Dyadobacter pollutisoli: one gene and its partner. The protein of the gene in region 2 interacts with the protein of the main gene of each other region in a pairwise test. Links are inferred from orthologs where the notes say so. Each region holds a gene or a part of one and is shown on either strand. Other genes may lie near its edges.

Evidence for each region.
Region 1: the proteins of ON006_RS22120 (region 2) and topA interact in binary tests that used the Escherichia coli proteins (3 or more experiments, as listed by UniProt). The link is inferred for Dyadobacter pollutisoli from one-to-one orthologs.

The regions. Positions count from the first base shown.
Region 1 is NZ_CP112998.1:2,615,346-2,618,717, reverse strand. What follows is about bases 152-3,193. They hold topA (type I DNA topoisomerase), read right to left. Parts: upstream 2,840-3,193; coding sequence 464-2,839; downstream 152-463. Other genes in these bases: ON006_RS10770 (SIR2 family NAD-dependent protein deacylase), read right to left, coding at 152-325. In the rest of the region: more of ON006_RS10770, read right to left, coding at 1-151; ON006_RS10760 (bifunctional aconitate hydratase 2/2-methylisocitrate dehydratase), read left to right, coding at 3,287-3,372. UniProt on the Escherichia coli protein: Releases the supercoiling and torsional tension of DNA, which is introduced during the DNA replication and transcription, by transiently cleaving and rejoining one strand of the DNA duplex.
Region 2 is NZ_CP112998.1:5,441,754-5,445,082, reverse strand. The notes cover bases 44-3,042. They hold ON006_RS22120 (IMPACT family protein), read left to right. Parts: upstream 44-1,238; coding sequence 1,239-1,847; downstream 1,848-3,042. Other genes in these bases: ON006_RS22110 (RagB/SusD family nutrient uptake outer membrane protein), read right to left, coding at 2,128-3,042; ON006_RS22115 (hypothetical protein), read right to left, coding at 1,848-2,012; ON006_RS22125 (MFS transporter), read left to right, coding at 62-1,249. Also shown: ON006_RS22130 (hypothetical protein), read left to right, coding at 1-30; more of ON006_RS22110, read right to left, coding at 3,043-3,329.

The DNA of each region.
Region 1 (3,372 bases), 2.8 Mb from region 2 along the record:
TGAAAAGCTCGCCATGCAAATGGATTACTTTCGAAGAACCGGCGATTTCGTGCAGATTATCGACATTTTGTGTAATGATCGAAACGTCAAAATCTTTTTCCAGCTCCACCAATGCATAATGTGCCGCATTGGGTTTTACATCTGCTGCCTGTTTTCTGCGCTGATTGTAAAAATCGAGAACAAGCTCCTGATTTCTGATCCAGGCCTCAGGCGTAGCTACGTCTTCAATGCGGTAATTGTCCCACAAACCATTGTTATCACGAAATGTACTGATACCACTCTCAGCGCTGATGCCTGCTCCGGAAAGTACTACGAGTTTTTTCATGGTTTCGTTTTTGGGGTTAATCTATTGGTTTTGCCACGGATTCACGAATTTACACGAATTCAAATTTTCGGAAAGCATTCGTGCAGATTTGCGGCCGCTGCTGCGGTGAATCCGTGGCAAAATATAACATATAAACAATCAGCTTTTCTTAACCGCTTTTTTAGCGGCAGGTTTTTTAGCTGCCGGTGCTTTTGCTGCAGGTTTTTTAGCGCCGCGACCAGCCGGTTTATCAGGAGTTTCAGCAGCCAGTTTCACTACTTCCTCGTAAGTCAGGCTAGCCGGATCTGTTCCTTTTGGAATTTTGACATTCTTTTTGCCAAAAGCGATATACGGACCATACTTTCCATTCAATACCTTGGCTTCCGCATCTTCCGCGAATTCCTTGATCGTTCTGTTGCTATCCTGAAGACGTTTTTCGGCAATGATTTCAACCAATCGGTCTTCGGTTACGGACATTGGATCGTCGGTACGTGCAAGGGAAAAATACTTTCCGTCATGCTTTACGTACGGACCGAATTTTCCAATATTCACGATCAGTTCTTTCTCTTCAAACAAACCTACTTCACGTGGCAATTTGAAAAGCTCAAATGCCTCGTCGAGCGTAATGGTCTCCATCAGCTGGCCTTTTTGAAGGCTTGCAAATTTGGGTTTTTCCTCATCCTCGACATCACCGATCTGCACATAAGGCCCATACTTACCGATCCGCACCGATACCTTTTTGCCCGTCGCAGGATCTTCTCCCAAATCTCTGGAAGTAAGGCTTTTATCAATCGCCTCTTCTCTTGCTTCCGCTACCTTTTTCTGAAATGGCGTATAGAAATTCTTGATCATCTGGCGCCATTCAAGATGGCCTTCCGCGATATTGTCAAAGTCTTTTTCAACACTGGCGGTAAACGAGTAGTCGATAATGTCATTGAAATGGCTTACCAAAAAGTCATTAACCACCATTCCGGTACTGGTAGGGAATAGTTTTGCTTTCTCCGAACCGTAAACTTCCCGGTTAACCTTACTCTTGATCTCGTTATTGGTCAGGGTCATTTCCTTAAACTCCCGCTCTGTCCCCTGACGGTCTTCCTTTACAATATATTCTCTTCTTAATATGGTCGAAATCGTGGGAGCGTAGGTAGACGGACGCCCGATACCCATTTCTTCCAGTTTTTTAACAAGACTTGCCTCCGTATAGCGTGGAGGGTTTCTCGTAAAGCGCTCAGTTGCTTTCATATCCGCCAGATTCAGGATCTGGTTAATGTTCAATGGGGGTAACATTCCCTTCTGCTCTTCGTCGCCTTCGTCGTCACTGGATTCCAGGTATACCTTCAAAAATCCTTCAAACTTGATCACCTCGCCTTGCGCGATGAGTTCTTCGGACGTAGTTGAAATAGCAATGGTAGCAGTGGTACGTTCCAGCTGCGCATCCGACATTTGAGACGCAATAGCACGCTTCCAGATCAGTTCGTACAAACGTTGCTCATTACGGTCACTACTTGCTGATAATGTAGAAAAATCAGTCGGACGAATGGCTTCGTGAGCCTCCTGCGCCGATTCAGATTTGGTCTTGAAAATCCTCTTGTTATAGTAGTCGTGTCCGTACTCAGCGGTAATCTGCTGTCTGGCCTTTTCCAGTGCTTCTTCCGATAAGTTGGTCGAGTCGGTACGCATGTAGGAAATCTTTCCTGCCTCGTAGAGCCTCTGTGCAACTGTCATGGTCTGCGCTACGGAGAAACTCAGTTTTCTGGACGCTTCCTGTTGTAATGTAGAAGTTGTGAATGGCGGTGCAGGTGTTTTTTTGGCTGGTTTAACTTCAAGATTTTTAATAGAGAATTGTGCGCCTATGCATCTTTCAAGGAATTTGAAAGCTTCTTCTTCTGTCGTGAAATTCTTGGCAAGTTCGGCATTCAATATTTTGCCGTTGCCCAGGTCAAAATGAGCAGTTATTTTAAAGCTGCTTTTACTTCTGAACGCGTCAATCTCCCTTTCGCGCTCCACTACAATGCGCACAGCAACTGATTGTACGCGTCCCGCCGAGAGATTGGATTTACCAATTCTGATTTTTTTCCAAAGTACCGGTGAAAGTTCATAACCCACGAGCCTGTCCAGAATCCTTCTTGCCTGCTGGGCGTCTACCAGGTCAACGTCGATGATTCTCGGTTTTGATATGGCATTCTGCAAAGCCGTTTTGGTGATCTCACGGAATACGATTCGTTTGGTGTCATCCGGCAGGCCGAGTGCTTCTTTTAAATGCCATGATATAGCTTCTCCTTCACGGTCATCATCCGTTGCCAGCCACACTTCGGCGCCTTTGGCAAGCTTTTTCAGCTCAGAAATAACCTTTACTTTATCGGATGAAATCTCGTAAGACGGCTGGAAATCATGCTCAACATCAACACCCATATCATGTTCAGGAAGGTCACGGACGTGTCCAAAACTGGACTTGACAGTGAAATCCTGCCCTAAATAACTTTCAATGGTTTTGGCCTTCGCCGGTGATTCTACGATCACCAGATTTTTTGACATAACTTTTGATTTAAGGGATCTGGTACCACTTTGAATGTCCAAATATAGGGCACATTCCTGCAAAAAATCAAAGCGCCTGAAAAAAGGTAATTTTAAACCTCAGCAGATCAGGACGTTTTTACCGGACGATTTTTAAATAATTTCCGAAATGGAGGGGATGGCAGAACAAAAAAAATTATGACGTGGTTATCTAAACGTACTATTAGTATATAATCATGCTAAATAGTAGTGAAAAAGCATTCGAATGCCTTCGGATATTTTGTAATTTCGTACTTTCGCGTGTTTTATTGACAACAGATATTCCCAAAATTTGATTAATTACTATGGCTTTTAACTTGGACATGATGAAGGGTATTATGCCCGAATGCAAGAAGGAGTAGAAGCGGCTCGTAGTGCTCTAATGACCGTTTTATAAATCTGCCTTTAACATTTGAAAAGATTTCGAATATGAATATTTATCAGGATTACATCAAAGAAATAGAAGAAAGAAAAACCCAGGGGCTTAATCCCAAGCCAATAGATGGTGCCGAATT
Region 2 (3,329 bases):
AAATCAGGAAAAAATGATTTTTTATTTTAATTGATCTTCCAGCTAATCGTATTTTTGCGTGATGCGAAATACTGCTTCTCCGGGAATCTTCACGACGCAATTCTGGCTGCTGGGCCTCAGCTCATTCCTCTTTTCTTCCAGCTTCAACATGCTCATACCCGAACTGCCGGGTTATCTTTCATCCATGGGCGGCGCAGAATACAAAGGTTCTATCATTGGATTATTCACATTGACTGCCGGCTTGTCAAGACCATTCAGCGGCAGACTTACCGACAGAGTCGGTAGGGTACCTGTCATGGCTTTTGGGTCTATTGTCTGCTTTATCTGTGGGTTTCTATATCCAATATTCACGACGGTGATGCCTTTTCTGCTTTTACGGCTCGTTCACGGATTTTCTACCGGGTTCAAACCCACGGGAACTGCGGCATATGTAGCGGACATTGTTCCGGCCAACCGCCGGGGAGAAGCAATGGGAATTCACGGCATGTGTATGGGGGTAGGCTCTGCATTTGGGCCCGCGGTCGGCAGTATGATCAGCATGACATTTTCGTTAAATGCGCTGTTCTACACATCATCGCTTTTTGCATTCCTTTCGATTGCGATCCTTCTAAATATGAAGGAAACGCTGAAGGAAAAGCAGCGGCTCTCAGTCAAATCTTTTCAAATCACCTGGCGCGACGTATTTGAGCCCGATGTATTTAGCCCCGCTCTCATCACTTTTTTATGCTATTTTGGCTTCGGGGCAGTTTCTACGGTTACCCCCGATTTTAGTGATTACCTGGGGCTGCAAAACAAAGGATACTATTTCATGGTCTTCACGATTTTCTCCATTCTTGTGCGTCTTTTTGCAGGGAAAATCTCTGATAAGCATGGCCGTATGCCTGTTACCATTGTAGGGTGCAGCATTTTGATAGTTGCTATGGTCATTACGGGCTATGCGAATTCCATCAGTTTGTTTTTGACGGGCGCAGCATTCTTCGGAGTTTCTATGGGTATACTTTCACCGGTACTTTCAGCATGGACGGTCGATTTGAGTCGGGACGATAACAGAGGTCGGGCGATTGCGACGATGTTCATATCCCTCGAAGCTGGTATCGGGTTAGGTGCGTTTTTGTCTGCTGCGATCTTTGCAAACCAGCGTCATAATCTGGAAAATGTATTTTATTGCATGGCAGGCTTTGCACTGGCGGCATTAATTTATGTTGTGTTCCTATATCAATTTAAAAGACACCGTTCCCGTGCTATTTGAAGATACTTATCAAACCATCGCCGCTCCCACGGAAAGTTTGTTTAAAGATAAAGGAAGTAGATTTTTAGCTTTCGCATACCCCATTCTCAATGATAGCGATGCGAAAACCTATCTGAATGAGCTTCGCGAGCTTCATCCGAAAGCAGTTCACCATTGCTACGCATATCGCTTGGGGACGGACAGGATGAGTTACCGTATGAGCGATGACGGAGAACCTTCGGGTACTGCGGGCAGACCTATTTTAAATACATTGTATTCTAAGAATGTTACGAATATTCTGGTAGTAGTTGTGCGGTATTTCGGCGGTACATTGCTTGGTGTACCGGGACTGATCAATGCTTACAAGCTGGGGACAGAAGGTGCATTGGAAAATGCTGAAATCATAACCAGGCATTTTTTCAGCATTTACAATCTGTCATTTTCTTACATTCAAATGAACGACGTCATGCGGATCGTTAAAGAAATGGATCTGCCGGTTACTGATCAGGTTTTTGAAATGGAATGTCAAATGAATGTGGAAGTCCGTACTACGCTCACCGAGCGTTTTATGGATCGGTGCGAAAAGGTGGAAGGGCTTGTGGTAAGCCTCAAAACCTGATCATTCGTTGTCTTTCAGCATTCTGATGAAATCCTCTTCGTACTCTTTGAGTGCTTTCAGTAGCTCCTTCAATTCCTTTTCTTCCGGCGTACCTTTTTTTGCACCATAAATTTCATCAGCTCTTTCTGATGCTTTCTCGTAGTCACTTTCGTTTATCAGCTTCATCACTTATGGATTTAATATTTTATCAAAAGTATTTATTGTAAAACAATGCACAAAAAAACCGGCCGCGGGGACCGGTTTTTTTCAATTTAGTTCAGATTAAAAACCTATTACGTTATTAGTATCCAGGATTTTGGGTCAATGTAGGCTTTCCGTCCAGCTGACTGTTCAGGATTTCATCCTGAGGAAGCGGGTAGTAAAGGTTTTTGGCAGTGAATGTTTTACCCGACAAATAACCTCTCTTGCTGAATACACGTCCTGATGGCTCTTTTCCAGGTACTGCTTCTTCCGCAGCATATTTGTTAAGCACTTTTTCTGCAATGCCCCAGCGTACCAGGTCGAAGAAACGATGTCCTTCCATTGCAAATTCAAGTCTTTGCTCCATACGTACCGCATTTCTTGCGAAATCAGCACCTTTGGCAGCAAAAGTACCGGCCGCATAGGGCTCAACTTTATAAGTCACAGAAGCATCCTGAACGGATCCTGTTTTTGCACGGTTACGGATCTGGTTAACATATCCCTCAGCCACAGCCAGGTTTCCCAATTCAATTTCGCATTCAGCCAGCCACAACAATACGTGCGACAGCTTGATCATGCGGAAGTTGTTGTTCACGTTCCTTTTGCTGGTAGAGTGGGTAGTACTGTTTTCTTCGGCCAGGTAGTACATCCATTTTTTACCTGTAAACGGACCTGCATATACCTGATCACGGATCCAGGCAGAACCCGGCATCGGGCCCCAATCCAGGAAGTTTACCCCGCGACGTCCAACTGTCCAGTCGAGACGGGGGTCAACAGGTACTGTTTTGTCCAATGTAAATGCAGCTGAACTTACAATTCCCTGATCATTTGGAAGGTCTACTTTATTGTAAGTATCCAACGTTCCGTCAGCGGCTGTACCAATCATTGGCAGCCCGTTTTCTGTTTTGAATGCATTCACGAGGTTATGAGAAGCCTGGTAAAAACCGCAGCATCCACGTCCGGGAGCACCAGCAGAATAGGGCCAGTTCAGGTTGTCACCCGCGTTACCATTGTTACCATTGGTCCCGTCATTTACTGAAAACTGTACCTCGAAAATAGACTCAGAGTTGTTGTTTCCGGTTGTTCTGTAGTTGTCGTGGTAGTTAGCAACCAGTTTCTTGCCTGAGTTGGTTACCACATCATCAAGCAGAGCTTTTGCCTCAGCCCATTTTTTCTCAAACAAGAAAGATTTGGCCAGGAAAGACTTGGCAGCCCATTGTGTAGCTCTTCCTTTTTGAGCCTGTGTAGTAGGCAAATTCTCTGCTGCAAATTTGAAATCAGCTTCGATTTTAGGCCAGATAT